Regions from separate parts of the Clostridium swellfunianum genome, predicted to be linked through region 1. Evidence: a T-box and tRNA genes for the amino acid it is inferred to sense, from the RefSeq annotation. Region 1 holds a T-box; the other holds one or more tRNA genes.

What was found. A T-box is a leader RNA that pairs with one kind of tRNA and senses whether it is charged. The one in region 1 lies ahead of tyrS (tyrosine--tRNA ligase), so its partner is inferred to be a tRNA-Tyr.
Region 2: it encodes a tRNA-Tyr, which carries the amino acid that the T-box ahead of tyrS (tyrosine--tRNA ligase) is inferred to sense. The anticodon was not compared.

Annotation. Positions count from the first base shown of each region.
Region 1 is NZ_JAMOFV010000006.1:2,534,312-2,541,815, reverse strand. It holds gene NBE98_RS12100 (helix-turn-helix transcriptional regulator) at 119-355, shown strand; gene def (peptide deformylase) at 356-808, shown strand; T-box leader at 869-1,128, shown strand; gene tyrS (tyrosine--tRNA ligase) at 1,582-2,778, shown strand; gene NBE98_RS12085 (leucine-rich repeat domain-containing protein) at 2,882-3,991, shown strand; gene NBE98_RS12080 (hypothetical protein) at 4,033-4,359, opposite strand; gene NBE98_RS12075 (class I SAM-dependent methyltransferase) at 4,638-5,282, shown strand; gene NBE98_RS12070 (NUDIX hydrolase) at 5,304-5,798, shown strand; gene NBE98_RS12065 (PstS family phosphate ABC transporter substrate-binding protein) at 5,820-6,986, shown strand; gene NBE98_RS12060 (hypothetical protein) at 7,073-7,321, shown strand.
Region 2 is NZ_JAMOFV010000006.1:2,753,854-2,761,357, reverse strand. It holds tRNA gene NBE98_RS13210 (tRNA-Ser) at 1-62, shown strand, start outside; gene NBE98_RS13205 (methyl-accepting chemotaxis protein) at 222-1,901, shown strand; gene NBE98_RS13200 (fumarylacetoacetate hydrolase family protein) at 1,944-2,792, opposite strand; gene NBE98_RS13195 (CobW family GTP-binding protein) at 3,066-4,022, shown strand; gene NBE98_RS13190 (GTP-binding protein) at 4,037-4,708, shown strand; gene NBE98_RS13185 (permease) at 4,705-5,601, shown strand; gene NBE98_RS13180 (TIGR03943 family putative permease subunit) at 5,614-6,366, shown strand; tRNA gene NBE98_RS13175 (tRNA-Tyr) at 6,398-6,482, opposite strand; tRNA gene NBE98_RS13170 (tRNA-Thr) at 6,488-6,562, opposite strand; tRNA gene NBE98_RS13165 (tRNA-Val) at 6,577-6,652, opposite strand; tRNA gene NBE98_RS13160 (tRNA-Ser) at 6,984-7,073, shown strand; RNA gene ffs (signal recognition particle sRNA large type) at 7,077-7,342, shown strand.

The DNA of each region.
Region 1 (7,504 bases):
ATAATTTCTCTGAATTTTATTGCTGTTTTTACTATATTTTGTGTAAGGTTAACTTGACATGATTAGAAGGTAATGCTATATTGACAATGTAAGGTAAACATTACAGGAGTGATATCTAATGAAAAATAAAATAAAGCAATTTCGTGAACATTTAGGACTAACTCAAGAACAGTTAGGAGAGCTTGTAGGAGTATCAAGACAAGCAATTAACGCTATTGAAACAGAGAAGTTTGAACCTTCTATATGGTTAGCGTATGACATTGCAAAAGTATTTCGCAGCAGCATAGAGGAAATTTTTCTATTTGAAGAAAGTGAAAGAAAATCAAGAGCAGAGCAAAGTAGAGGTGTAGTTTAAATGGCATTGAGACAAATAAGATTGGTTGATGACGAAATATTAAGGAAAAAAAGTAAGGTAGTTGAAGTTGTAGACGATAAAATAAGACAAATATTAAATGATATGGCTGATACTATGTATAATACGGAAAATGGAGGTGGATTGGCCGCCCCACAAGTAGGTATATTAAAGAGATTAATTGTAATAGATATGGGACAAGGACTTATAAAATTAGTAAATCCAAAGATAATTAAACAAGAAGGAACACAGGAAGTTATAGAAGGTTGCTTAAGCATTCCAAATAAATGGGGTAAACTGATAAGACCTGCAAAAGTGACAATTCAAGCATTAAATGAGAATGGGGAGCAAATTACATTGACAGGTACAGGAGATTTGGCAAAATGCTTCTGTCACGAAATAGACCATTTAGAGGGCATTCTCTTTACTGATTTTGTTACCGAATATATAAAGTAATTTCATTTTTCTATATTGCAATTTTCTGAAAGCTAATATATAATGTATTAAAACAAATATTAAAATGCTTTGATGAGAAAGAGTAGGATACAAGTTGTCTTTACAGAGAGTTCCCGGTTGGTGAGAGGGGCAAGAAACAGTATTTGAATACGTCTCTGAGCAGAAGGCCAAACGCTTTTGCTAGTAGGCTGTTTACGGATTCCTTCACCCGTTATAGTGATAGAGTATCGCAGGTTTTAATGCTGTACTTGAAGAGGTTGATATGGTGACATGTCGGTGAATTAAGGTGGTAACACGGGATTTATGCTCTCGTCCTTTATGTATATAAAGGACGGGAGCTTTTTATTTTTGAGTCAGGTTAGGTTTTTAAATAGTGTCAGTCTATAGTGTGACAACTTCATCTAGGAAGTCGTTCACTGTGCAAGAAAATCTAAGCCTTCCTTTGTTTTAAAGTCCTAAGCACTCTAAACTCGCTATGCTCAAACAGTAGAGTGCTCTTAACAGACATTAAAAGCCGGAAAGCTAAGATTTTCTAGGCCTCGCTCAATGACTTCTGCGATGAAGTTGTCTCACTATACCAACACTATTTTAAAACACTAGCTTTCGCAGCCATATAACCAGTTAAGAAGATATCATGATAAGAAGATATCGCGATATCAAGAAATCAAGAAATCAAGATAACAAGTTATGGCATTTCTTGTGGGGATAAGCAGCTAAGATTTGATAAAAAGCATTTTGATTTTATATTTTAAAGATTTGAGGAGGAATAAATTATGGTAAGTGTTCAAGAACAAATTAAAATCATAACAAAAGGAGCAGCAGAGGTTATAAATGTTGAAGATTTGGAGAATAAACTTAAAAAGGCTCAGCAGGAAAACAGACCGCTGATAGTAAAGCTTGGGCTTGATCCATCAGCGCCTGATATTCACGTAGGTCACGCTGTTGTGCTTAGAAAGATGAAGCAGATTCAGGATTTAGGTCATAAAATTGTAATTATCATTGGAGATTTTACTGGAATGATTGGCGACCCTACTGGAAAATCAAAGACCAGAAAGCAATTAACTAATGAAGAGGTTTTAGAAAACGCTAAGACCTATGAAAGACAGATATTTAAAATTTTAGATAAAGAGAAAACTGAATTAAGATTTAACAGTGAATGGCTATCAAAGCTTAACTTTAAAGAGGTTATTGAGCTTGCAGGTAAATATACTGTGGCAAGAATGCTTGAGAGAGAAGACTTTAAAAATAGATTTAACAATCAATTGAGTATTGGAATCCATGAATTCTTTTACCCTTTAATGCAGGGCTTCGATTCTGTAGAAATTAATGCAGACATTGAGCTTGGTGGAACTGATCAAAGGTTTAATGTGCTTATGGGAAGAACCCTTCAAAAGGATTATGGAAAAGAGCCTCAGGTTGCGCTTTTTATGCCTCTTCTTGAGGGTACTGACGGAGTAGAGAAAATGAGTAAAAGCCTTGGAAATTACATTGGTATTAATGAGAGTGCAAGGGATATTTATGTAAAATCTATGCAGGTGCCCGATAATCTTATAATAAAATACTTTGAGCTTGCAACAGATATCCATCCTGATGAAATTGACAAGATTAAGGAGCAGTTAAATAAAGGAGCAAATCCTAGAGATATAAAAATGAATTTGGCCAAGGAAATTACAAGACTATACCATGGAGATTCCAAAGCTCAGGAAGCTGAGGAATACTTCAAAACTCTTTTCCAAAACAATGAAATTCCTGAAGATATACCAGTATTTCAGGTAAGTGGAGATGAAAGTCTTATAGAAATTATGCTGAATTCTAAGCTTGTGCCCTCTAAAAGCGAAGGGAAAAGGCTGATAATGCAAGGTGGAGTTAAAATTAATGGTGAAAAGGCGAATGAAGCAGATAGAACCGATTTTAAAAACGATGATGTAATTCAAGTTGGAAAAAGAAAATTCATTAAGCTTGCCCTATAGAAAATATAAGTTAAATTAACGCTTACAGATTAAAGTTTTTGCTTCATATAATCGCTCTTCCAAGGGGAATATAAGAATATATGTTGAAAGGGAGAGCGTTAATATGAAGAAAAAGTGTTTATCTATTCTAACTGCTATAGCTATAAGTTATCTATATGTAATTGAAAGCCCTGTTATTGTATTTGCTGAAGAGACTAAATACACATATAATGTACAACAACTGGCTAATTTCAAGGATAAAAATTTAGAAAAGGTTATTAGAGAAAAGCTTAATAAGCCTATTGGACCATTATATATAAAGGATTTGCAAAGCATAACAGAGCTTGAAGCAGATAATAAAAATATCTCTAGCCTTGAAGGAATACAGCAGCTTTCAAAGCTTAATACCTTGGAGATAAACTTTAATAATATTACTGATTTAAGACCCTTAGCTGCTCTTAGCAGCCTAAGAAATCTTAGCATAAGCTACAATAAAATCTCAAACCTTATGCCTTTAACTTCTTTAAAAAATTTGACGGTTTTAAATCTACAAAAAAACAATATATCAAATATTATTCCATTAAGGGTATTAAGTAACTTAACAAATTTAGATTTAAGCTTTAACGCAATTTCTAATATTGCACCTTTAGGAGGGTTAACAAAATTAGCAGTGTTAGAATTGTATGGCAATAATATTACAAATATAAGTCCATTGGCAGGTTTAACTAATTTAACTTCTTTGACACTAGGAATGAACGGAATATCAAATATTGCACCGCTAAGAGGACTTACCAAGTTGCAAATACTTGAGCTTGGTCATAATAAGATAGTAAATCTTAGTCCGCTAAGCAGCTTAAAGGCTTTAAGGGATTTATATTTATATGAAAACAATATAAGCAATATATATCCTTTACAGACACTAACAAACCTTAGACATCTGTTTTTAGAAAGCAATAAAATATCTGATATTAAGGGTACAGGAGAGCTTACTAACCTGGAAACCTTGTATTTGGATAATAATAGAATAGTTGATATAAGTGCTTTAGGAAGTTTAAAAAATTTAATTGGTTTAAGATTATCTCGCAATAAAATAGAAAATGTTATAAGCCTTAGTAATTTGACAAAGCTTCAAATTCTAGACCTTAGCAATAATAACATTAAAGACATAAGCCCGTTATCAAAAATAAAGCCTAAATATATGGATGTTTCAAATAATCCTATAGTAAAGAGATAACAAAAAAGAATCTCCCTTTTAATAAAAAGGAGATTCTTTAATTATTTAAGCCCACTTACTTTTCCCTTTAATGCCTTTATACGCCCATTAACATAGTTTATAAGCTCATATTTTCTGTCTTTGATATCATTTGGAGCGCTAGAAACTATGGACATTATGTCTAATATATTCCACTTAATATCATCTGATATTTCATAGGACAAAAGTTTATTTTTTACCTTCCAGTAGGTAAGGTTAAATTCATCTGCTTGCCTTTTTGTATAGTATCCCTTTTCAACACCAAATTGAAAAAGATCAGCAGCAGATTCTAGTTCCTCTAAATTTTCAACCTTTAAAGTCTCCTCTGTAAGAGCCTGAAATGATTTCATTATGACCACTCCTTTTTAATGAGCTAACCTTATTTTAAGCCTTTATTAGGATTCATATACTGGAGTATATTGGTCGTAATCCCATAGCAAATTCAAGGCACGCGGTATAATAATAGCTTGTTTGCATTTTCTTGTCAATATTTTTATTTATCAAAGGAAATAAATTGAAATGCATATATAATATAGAATATAATTAAAGTTAATAATTATTAGAAAAAATTATAGACGGGCAATTTATAATTTCTAAGCTAAAATAAGACATATGAGGTTGATATTTTATGGTTAAATCAAAGGAATGGAATTGGGCTGAGGTAAAGGAAAATATATGGAATGAACCTTCAGAGGATGTTTATTACTATGTGAGTAGATGGAAAAAACAAGGCTTTAAAAAATTTTTAGATTTAGGCTGTGGACTTGGAAGACATTCAGTTTTATTTGCTGAAAACGGATTTGATACATACAGCTTGGATTTGTCGGATTTTGGTTTAAATGCTTTAAACACAAAAGCTGAACAACTAGGTTTGGAAGTAAAGACTGTGCTTGGTGATATAAATAATCTTCCTTATGAAGATAACATGTTTGATTGTCTATTGTCTTATCACGTTATATCACACACGGACACTCAAGGGATTAAGGTTATTATAGGTGAGATAAATAGAGTGTTAAAAAACGGGGGAGAATTTTTTATAACCTTGTGTTCAAAAAATAGCCCATCCTATACAAAAAAGAACTATCCTAAACTCGACGAGAATACAATAGTAAAAACAGAAGAACCTGAAGCAGGAGTACCCCATTTTTATTCAGATTTAAATGGAGTTAAGGATTTGCTTGGCAATTTTGAAGTTATTAGGATTCGACATATAGAGGATATATATGAAGATACTAGCGGATGGCACTATTTTATTCATGGACGAAAAAGATAATTTAAGAAAGGTTATGATGCAATGGAGATTTGGGATATATTAGATGGAGAAGGTAAGAAAACAGGAAAAACTATTATAAGAGGACAAGAGCTTAAGGATGGGGATTATCACCTCGTTGTTCACATATGGATACTAAATGATAAAGGTGAGTTTTTAATACAAAGAAGAGCAGAACATTTAAGGCTTCTTCCGGGGCTTTGGGCGGCAACTGGAGGCTCTGCAGTAGCAGGTGAAGATGGAAAGACTGCAGCAATTAGGGAAGTTAAAGAAGAACTTGGAATAGATGTTGATACAGAAAACATGATAAAGCTTAAGACTATGAAAAGAAGAAACAACTTTGCTGAGATTTGGCTTGTAAAGCAAAATATTTCACTAAGGGATGTACATCTACAGGCTGAAGAGGTAAGCGGTGCAAAATGGGTTACAAAAGAAGAGCTTGAGAATATGATAAAATCTGGAGGCTTTCACAACTATGGGGAGGACTACTTTAAAGATATATTGGCACTTATGAAATAGTAATAGATTGGGGAGTTGGATATGAAGATACTTTCAAATATTCTACTTTGTCTCTTTTTTGGAGGCGTATTATTTGTTGTTGGTGGATTCTGTGCATTATTTGTTGTTTTTTCATCGGGTAAAGTCTTATATGGGTATGTAGTAATGGCTGCTTTTGTAGGACTTTTTATATATACAATAATGATGCTTTATGGTTTTATAAATAAAAAGAGATTAAACTATGGTTTGGGTATCTTTATGCTTATTTGTATATTAACAGCTTCGGGCTATAAGATAAGTGAAGTAGTAGAAAAAAATATTCCTACTGTAAATGATGAGATTGTTGATTTAAATAACTACAAGCCATTTAAAGATGATACAAAAGCAGTGTCTCTTTCAGAGGCTTCAACTCTAAAGCTAAAAGATAACTTGCCAAGACTTGACGGTGCAACAGCTTTGTACCCTTTATATTCTGCTTTTGCAAGAGCTGTCTATCCTGAGGGGGATTATGAGGTATATGACGGTAAAGTTATGTGCTCAACTACTGACAGTGCTTATAGAAATCTTATTGAAGGAAATGCAGATATTATATTTGCAGCACGTCCATCAAACGAGCAGCTGGAGGCTGCAAAGGCCAAAGGTATAGAGCTTAAATTAACTCCTATAGGAAGAGAAGCCTTTGTATTTTTTGTTAACTCTAAAAATAAGGTAGAGGGACTTACTAAGGAACAAGTTCAAGGTATATATTCAGGACAGATTACTAATTGGAAAGAAGTTGGCGGAAAAAACGAGGATATACGAGCCTTCCAAAGACCTAGAAACAGTGGAAGCCAGACTATGCTTGAAAAATTCATGGAGAGAAAAAAATTAATGACACCTCCAAGTGAAGATATTGTTTCAATGATGGGAGGAATAATTAAAAAAACTTCAGATTATAAGAATTATAAAAATTCAATAGGCTACTCTTTCCTTTATTATGCCACAGAAATGGTTAAAAACAATCAGATACGTTTAATAAAAATAGATGGAGTTTATCCAAGCAGGGAGACAATTAGAAATGGACAATATCCTCTTTCAGCTGAGTTTTATGCTGTTACAGCAGGAAGCACTAATCCTAATGTGCAGCCTTTTATTAACTGGATATTAGGAAATCAAGGGGAATATTTAATAGAGAAGACAGGATATACGTCAATGAATTCGGGGAAATAGCGGATATCATTTTAACTTCATTATATTTAATATTAAAGTTGGAATACTAAGCATGTATACTTACTTAGAAAAAGGTGGGATTTTACATGCAGGATAATCAAAGTGGAGTACAAGGGCTTTTGACTTTAAACTATCACTCACATGAGGAAGAAAACATAATAGAATCCTCGGCTGCACAGCTGTCTGCTGGGGATAAAAATTCAGTAGTGCTTTTAGAATACAATCAACAAAAGCAAATGGACAGCGAGGAATATAACAAAAAAGATAGCAGAAAGTATTCAATAGATGCGGATAAGCTCATATCCCTAATAAAGGAGCATGGAACACAGGTTTGAGAAATATAACTTAGCCTGTTGTGCCGGATTAGTCTTTAATCACCGCGAGAATGTATAAAATATATTAATTTTTATTATGTTTATAGGTGCAAAACTACATTAAGTTTTGCACCATATTTTTTTATTAAATAAGTTTATAGTTAAAATACTTTAATAAATTTACACATTTATACAGTAGTAGTA
Region 2 (7,504 bases), 220 kb from region 1:
ACTCGAAATCAGCCGTACGGGTCATACCCGTACCAAGGGTTCAAATCCCTTTCTCTCCGCCAAAGAAGGTGCTCCAGCAAATTTGGAGTACTTTTTTGTTTTCCAATAATATACTACAAAAATACCTATTAGAAATAAAGGAGTTTATAAAGTAACGTCGAAATATACATTATATGTTATTTCTATAACGCACTTATTTTAAAAGCTTTCGGGGGATAAATATGTTTAAATCATTAAAGACAAAAATACTAGCATCTATGGTAATGTTAACCTCTATATGTACATTTACTTTTATAGGTGTTTCTTTTTATGCAATGCGAACAACAGTTACAAGTCAAATGAAGAACGATGGTGCTAATCTGGTTAGTGTTATTAACAGAGAAATAGGGAAGCATGACTTAAACGATAGGGAAGGCATCACAAAAATATTAAAGGAAATTAAAGAACAAGGCAATGGAAATATAAAGTATATAACACTTGCAGACACAAACCTAAAGGTTGTTGCTTCAAGTGATAGTGAATTTAAGGCAGCAAATGATGAAAATGTTGATTCTGTATCTTCTGCTTCTACTCAGGGCAGCAGTGAATCAACAAAAAACATAGAACAAGGGAAGTCTAATGGATATACCTTTAAAACGGATGGTGGAGAAAAAGTATATAATGTATCTACTTCTTTTTTTCAGGCAGATAAACAGGTTGGAACTATAAGTGTTGGAATTTCCTTAGGTCTAATGAACAGCATGATTACTAAAAGTATTATACAAGTTCTTATTGTTGCTTTAGCGGTGCAGGCACTTGCAGTTATTATTGGAGTAATTATATCTAAAAATATAACTACTCCAATAATAAACACAATAAAAAAGCTTGATTTATTTGAAAAAGGAGACTTTACAGTAGAATTTGAAAGTAAGTCAAATGATGAAACAAGAAAGCTTACAAATGCCCTTAATGAATCAATTTTTGTACTAAAAGGAATGATTAAAGAAACAAAACAGGGTATGGATGAGCTAGGGGGAATATCAGCTACATTAAAACATTCTAGTGAAAATGTGGAGAACTCTAGCAGGATTGTTTCAGAATCTATTATTGAAGTTGCAGCAGGGATTGAAGAGCAAGATAATAATGTTAGTCAAGTTAATAGATCTTTAGAAAACTTTAGCAGTACACTTGAACAAATACAAATAAAGGTTAAGGATGCTACGAAAAGTGGTTCAGAGATTGAAGTGTCAGCTGATATTGGAGCAGAGAAACTTACTGATTTAGTTAAGTCTATAGAAGATGTCAGAAGTTCTTTTGGTGCGGCTGTGTCAAACATAGAGATGCTAAATCAAGATGCTAAAAAGATTAGTGAAATAATGAATGTAATAAATAATGTTGCAGAGCAGACAAATCTTCTAGCATTAAACGCTGCCATAGAAGCTGCAAGAGCAGGGGAAGCCGGCAGAGGATTCTCTGTTGTAGCAGATGAGATAAGAAAGCTTGCAGAGCAGGTTATGAATTCTTCAAAGAGTATAAACCAAATAGTTGCAGGAGTACTTTCAAGCGTAAAGGGAGTATCAAATACTACAGAGAATATTTCCTTTAAGATGGATAATCAGATTGATATAGTAGATAATACAATGTCAGCCTTTAAAGCTATTCAATCCGAGGTTCACAAGACCACTTCTCAGTTTAAAAATATTTTTGAAGATTTAAAGGGAGTAGTGCTTGAGGAAGAAACTATAGTTAGCAATGTTCAAGAGGTATCAGCTATTTCAGAGCAGATTTCAGCGTCTACACAACAAATATCTTCATCGGTTCAGGAACATGTTGCTACTATGGAACAGCTGTCAAAGCTTGCTGAGAATATTGAGGCTATGGCAGAAAGACTTAATAAAAATGTAGATAGGTTTAAAATATAGTTAAATTAAAAGGGCTCCAGCAGTTTTGCCGGAGCCTTTAACTTATATAGCTTTAACCTTGTTAATTAAAGTTCCTATCTTTTCAACGCAGCATTCCACGGTATCTCCAGCTTTTAATAGCCTTGGAGGGTTAAAGCCAAAGCCAACCCCGCTAGGAGTACCTGTACAAATTATGTCTCCTGGCTTCAAAGTAAAGCCTTTAGATAAATCGCTTATAATATAGGGAATATTGAAAATTAAAAGCCTCGTATTAGAGTTTTGTCTAACTTCTCCATTAACAATGGATTTTATATCAAGTTCAAGCGGTAAAGAAATCTCATTTTTATGTACGATACAAGGCCCCATAGGTGCAAAAGTATCTAAGCTTTTTGCCTTAAACCACTGCTTATGCTTAATCTGAAGGTCTCTGGCAGATACATCATTAACTATTGTATAGCCAAATATGTAGTCTTCTGCTTCCTCTTGTTTTATGTTCTTTCCTTCCTTGCCTATAACTATAGCAAGCTCAACTTCGTAATCAACCTGATTTGTTACGTCAGGGGAATATTTAATAAAATCACCATTTCCTATAACAGCCTCAGCAGCTTTTGTAAAATATATAGGATCATCAGGTACAAATTTATCTGAAATTTTGGTTGCGCCTAGTTCCTTTGCATGGTCTTCATAGTTCTTTCCAAGACATAAGAGATTTCTTCTTGGCTTTGGAATGGGTGCAAGAAGTTTAACTGCTTCTATAGGCAGTTTTTCAGAACTATTCACATTAACTAAATCTTCTCTAAAGTTCTCAATCAAATCATACATTGAACCAAATCCATCTAAAGGAATTATTGTATTTTCAGCTAGCACTCCTACTTTTTCTTTTCCATTGTACTCATAAGTAACAAATTTCATAATACAGCCCCCAGTATATGATTTTATGGTTAAATTTTGAAATTTTACTTATATTATAGCCTCATACTCCTAGTATTACAATAAAAGATACTATATATTGCTAAAAATTGAGAGAAATTTAGTATAAAAATAGTTTTTATTAAATAAGCTTTAATAGTAATTGGCATTTACTAGGAGGCGTGACAATTAATAATTGTTACGTGCAGAATGAGAATACAGGAGGCGTGACAATTAATAATTGTCATGTACAGAATAAGAATACAGGAGGGTTGCATGAGAGCTAAAGTAGATATTTTTTCAGGTTTTTTAGGCGCAGGAAAGACAACATTAATTAAAAAATTGATTAGTGAAAGCTTATATAAGGAAAAGGTTGTTATTATAGAAAATGAATTTGGTGAGATAGGCATAGATGGCAGTATACTAAAAAGCACAAATATCGAGGTTAAGGAGATTAATGCCGGCTGCATTTGCTGCAATATATCAGGAGATTTTAAAAAGGCTGTTAAAGAGGTTGTTGCTAAGTATAGCCCGGAAAGAATTATTATAGAGCCAACAGGTGTAGCTAAGCTTTCAGACTTGCTCACTGCCTGCAGCAGCATAGAATTAAAAAGTATTATAGAGCTTAACATGGTTGTAACTGTTGTTGATGTTCTAAAGTACGATATGTATCTTGCTAACTTTGGAGAGTTTTACAGAAATCAAATCATGAGCAGCAGTATTATAGTTTTGAGCAGAACTCAAAATTTAGAAGCAGACAAAATAGAAAGTATAAAAGAAAAAGTAGAAAAGCTTAATAACAAAGCTTGTATAGTAACTACACCTTGGAATAAGCTAGCTGCACAGAGAATTGTAGAATTAAATCATAACAACACAAAACTATCCCTTCAGAACGAAGTGAATTTAATCAGACGTTCTCTTGGAACAGCTTCTATGAAATCAGTAAAAAATCATGCAGGAAATGAAATTTTTGAAACCTGGAGTTATGAAACACCAAGAAGGTTTAGTGAAAAGGCTTTAGTTAATCTGCTAAAGAAAATTGACAGCAGCTCCTTTGGTAATATTTTAAGAGCTAAAGGAATAGTTCAAGGAGATAATGATGAATGGATGCAGTTTGATTATGTTCCTGGGGAATTTGAAATGAGAAAAACCTCTCCAGACTACTCTGGAAGGCTTTGTGTTATCGGTACAAACCTAAATAGAGAAAATTTGAAAAAAGTATTTAGTTTGTAAATGAGGAAAGAGGAATGAAAATAAAAACTGAAATAGAAATTGTAACAGGTTTCTTAGGGTCTGGTAAGACAACATTTATTAATTCGCTAGTTAAAAACAGTTTAGTTACGGGAGAGATAGTTCTTATACTTCAATGTGAAACAGGAGAGAAAGCTTTATATATTGAGGAAGGCTTGAAAAACAAAATAATTATAAAAGAACAAGATGCTTCAAAAGCTTTAAGCTCGGCATATATAAAACAAATGATAAATTTTTATAGTCCTCACAGAATTATAATTGAGCATAACGGAATGAAAAGCTTGGGAGAAGTATTAAGCGTATTTAATTTTGAACTAGAACATTTATGTCTTGAGCCTACTGTATATCACATAACTGATGCAGTAACTTTTGATATGTTCTTCTATAACATGAGAGAAATAATTGAGCCTTTTATATATCATAGCAATTTAATTATTATAAATAACAGCAGCATGCTTGAAGATAAGGCAAAAAAAAGCTTAGTAAAAAGACTGGAAACCTTAAATCAGGGTGCATTTATAATTTGTCTAGACAGTATCAATGATATAGATAGCAAGCTAAAAAAGGCAGATATACTTCAAGATAAGCTTATAAAAAGCTTTAAAATGGCTTTAAGAGATAAGTTACCCCATGCCTGGGAAATGAGATTGAGGAGAAAAAAGGTATGATACAAAATTTTTCAGTAATATTTATAAGTATAGTGCTTGAAGCAATGCCTTTTATAATGATGGGGGCTTTTATATCTGCCCTCATTCAGGTTTTTATAACTGAAAACACGATAGCAAGGTTTCTTCCTAAAAATAGGTTTTTGGGTGTATTTGCTGCAGCTCTTTCAGGCCTCATATTCCCTGTATGTGAGTGTGCAGTAATTCCCATTGCGCGAAGACTTATTAAGAAAGGTGTTCCAATAAATATGGCAGTAGCATTTATGCTGGCAGTGCCTATAGTAAATCCTATTGTTTTATTATCAACCTACTATGCTTTTCATGCCAAGCCATATATGGTTTTAGTCAGAGGTGGCTTTGGGCTTTTGATAGCAGTATCCATTGGAATAATAATAGACATGCTTCAGGGAAAAACATCACCTTTAAAAAACTCTTTTGTTGAAGGTGGAAGCCTTTGTTCCTGCGGTTATGATCACACCTATAAAAAACAACAATCCAAGTTTATGGAAATAATTCATCATACAAATTCAGAGCTTTATGATATAGGTAAGTTTCTTATATTAGGAGCTTTTATATCTGCCTTTTTTCAGACAGTTATATCAAGAGAACAGGTGCTAGTAGTAGGGCAGCATCCTATTTACTCTATAGCGGCTATGATGTTTTTTGCCTTTTTAATCTCACTTTGCTCAGAGGCGGATGCCTTTATAGCCAGCACATTTGTAGGACAGTTTACATATGGAGGTATAACTACTTTTATGCTTCTAGGGCCTATGATTGATATTAAAAACACATTAATGCTCACAGCTTCCTTTAAAAAGAGTTTTATCATTAAGCTAGTATTTTTAATTTTCACCATGTGCTTTGTAGCCGGAAGCATTATAAATATGTTTTTATAGGAAGGATGAAAAATGAAGAGATTTAATATAAATGAATTTATCTGGTTTCTGATATTATCCTTATTCACCTTGTACATATATTTCCTTATATCCTCAGGGAAGATAACTTTATTTCTTCATCCTAAAATGGTTAAGTATGCAGCGTTTTCTTTTATTGTATTTGGAGAACTTGCAGTAGTGCAGTTGTTTAAGGTGTTTACTGTTGCAACTAGGGTTAGATTTAAGAAGGGGTATTTGCTGTTTTTTATAACCTTAATTATTGGAGTATTTATAGCTCCAGGAGGTCTTACCTCACAGATAGGTGAGAAAAAAGGAGTAATTCTTGTAAGCTCTAGTCATATTGAGAGTATAGCAGAGCATAGTCATAACGAAAAGCAGCGCATAGAAGGAAATGAGATAATTTTTAATGAAAAAAATTATATTCATTATTTAGAAGACTTAAGTGACCATATTGATGAGCATATAGGAAAGAAAATTAGAATAACAGGCTTTGTACTTAAGGATAACAAGCTAAGCAAAAATGAGTTCCTTGTATCAAGAATGCTTATTAATTGCTGCGCTGCCGATTCTCAAATTTTAGGGGTAGTGGGAAGCTATGATAAGTCTGAAGCTTTAGAGAAAGACTCCTGGATAGTTGTAGAAGGAAAGGTTAGTCTTAAGGAAGAGAAAGATATAAATAACAAAGTTATAAAGAAGTATCCTGTAATATTGGTGGAAAAGCTTATTAATATAGAAAAGCCTAACAATCCATACATATATGAGTAATAAAAAAAGACATACTTTCGTATGTCTTTTTTGGTGGAGGAAGATGGATTCGAACCATCGAAATCACTGATAACAGATTTACAGTCTGCCCCCTTTGGCCACTCGGGAATTCCTCCAAATATGGAGCTGGCAATAGGAATCGAACCTACAACCTGCTGATTACAAGTCAGCTGCTCTACCGTTGAGCCATGCCAGCATATTAAGTTTAAATGGTGGGCACAACAGGGATCGAACCTGTGACCCTCTGCTTGTAAGGCAGATGCTCTCCCAGCTGAGCTATGCGCCCTTAACTCTGGTTTTTGTTTATCAGGCTTACCCGACGAATTTTATTATATAAAGAAGTGAGATATTTATCAAACTCATAAAACGCCATTATTCTAAATTAAAACCATTTTGCTTCAATACATAGTGCATTTTCTCCAGAATGCTTATAGATTTAACAATTCACTAATTAATTAGCTTTATGTGAAAAATATGTTTCTACTGCTGATTTTTTAGTCTTAATTGTTATTTTATCCTATATTGCCAGCTATATTTAAGTAAAAACCTATTGCGTTAAGAGAAAATACATTGTATAATAAGTCTTGTCGTTAAGACATTATGTTTCATGAGTATATGGAGAGTTGTCCGAGTGGTTTAAGGAGCACGCCTGGAAAGCGTGTATAGGGGAAACTCTATCGTGGGTTCGAATCCCATGCTCTCCGCCAATTCCGTGCTAGATGGGGAACTAGCGGTGCCCTGTAACCTGCAATCCGCTGCAGCAGGATTGAATTCCTCGCTTAGGCTCTAGCATGTGAGGTCTGGTCTATAAAAGTGGCGTTGAGAATTGGGTCCCACGCAACAAAAACTCATGAACCCCGTCAGATCCGGAAGGAAGCAGCGGTAAGTGATAATTTTTGTGTGCCGTGGAGCAACCTGGTTTGAGCTAACTAGATAGATAACGCTCATATGCTATCAGTCGAAGCGAGGTGCACGGTTTACATAACTAAATACCAAAGATAACAAGGATGCTGAAAGGCGTCTTTTTTGTTTTTTGTGGTGCTTTAAAACTTCCCTAATTTTCAAAGTGGATGTTTTAAATGAAGCATTAATAAGGTATAATATAAGCTGATGTTTTAATAACTGAGATATCAGAGTT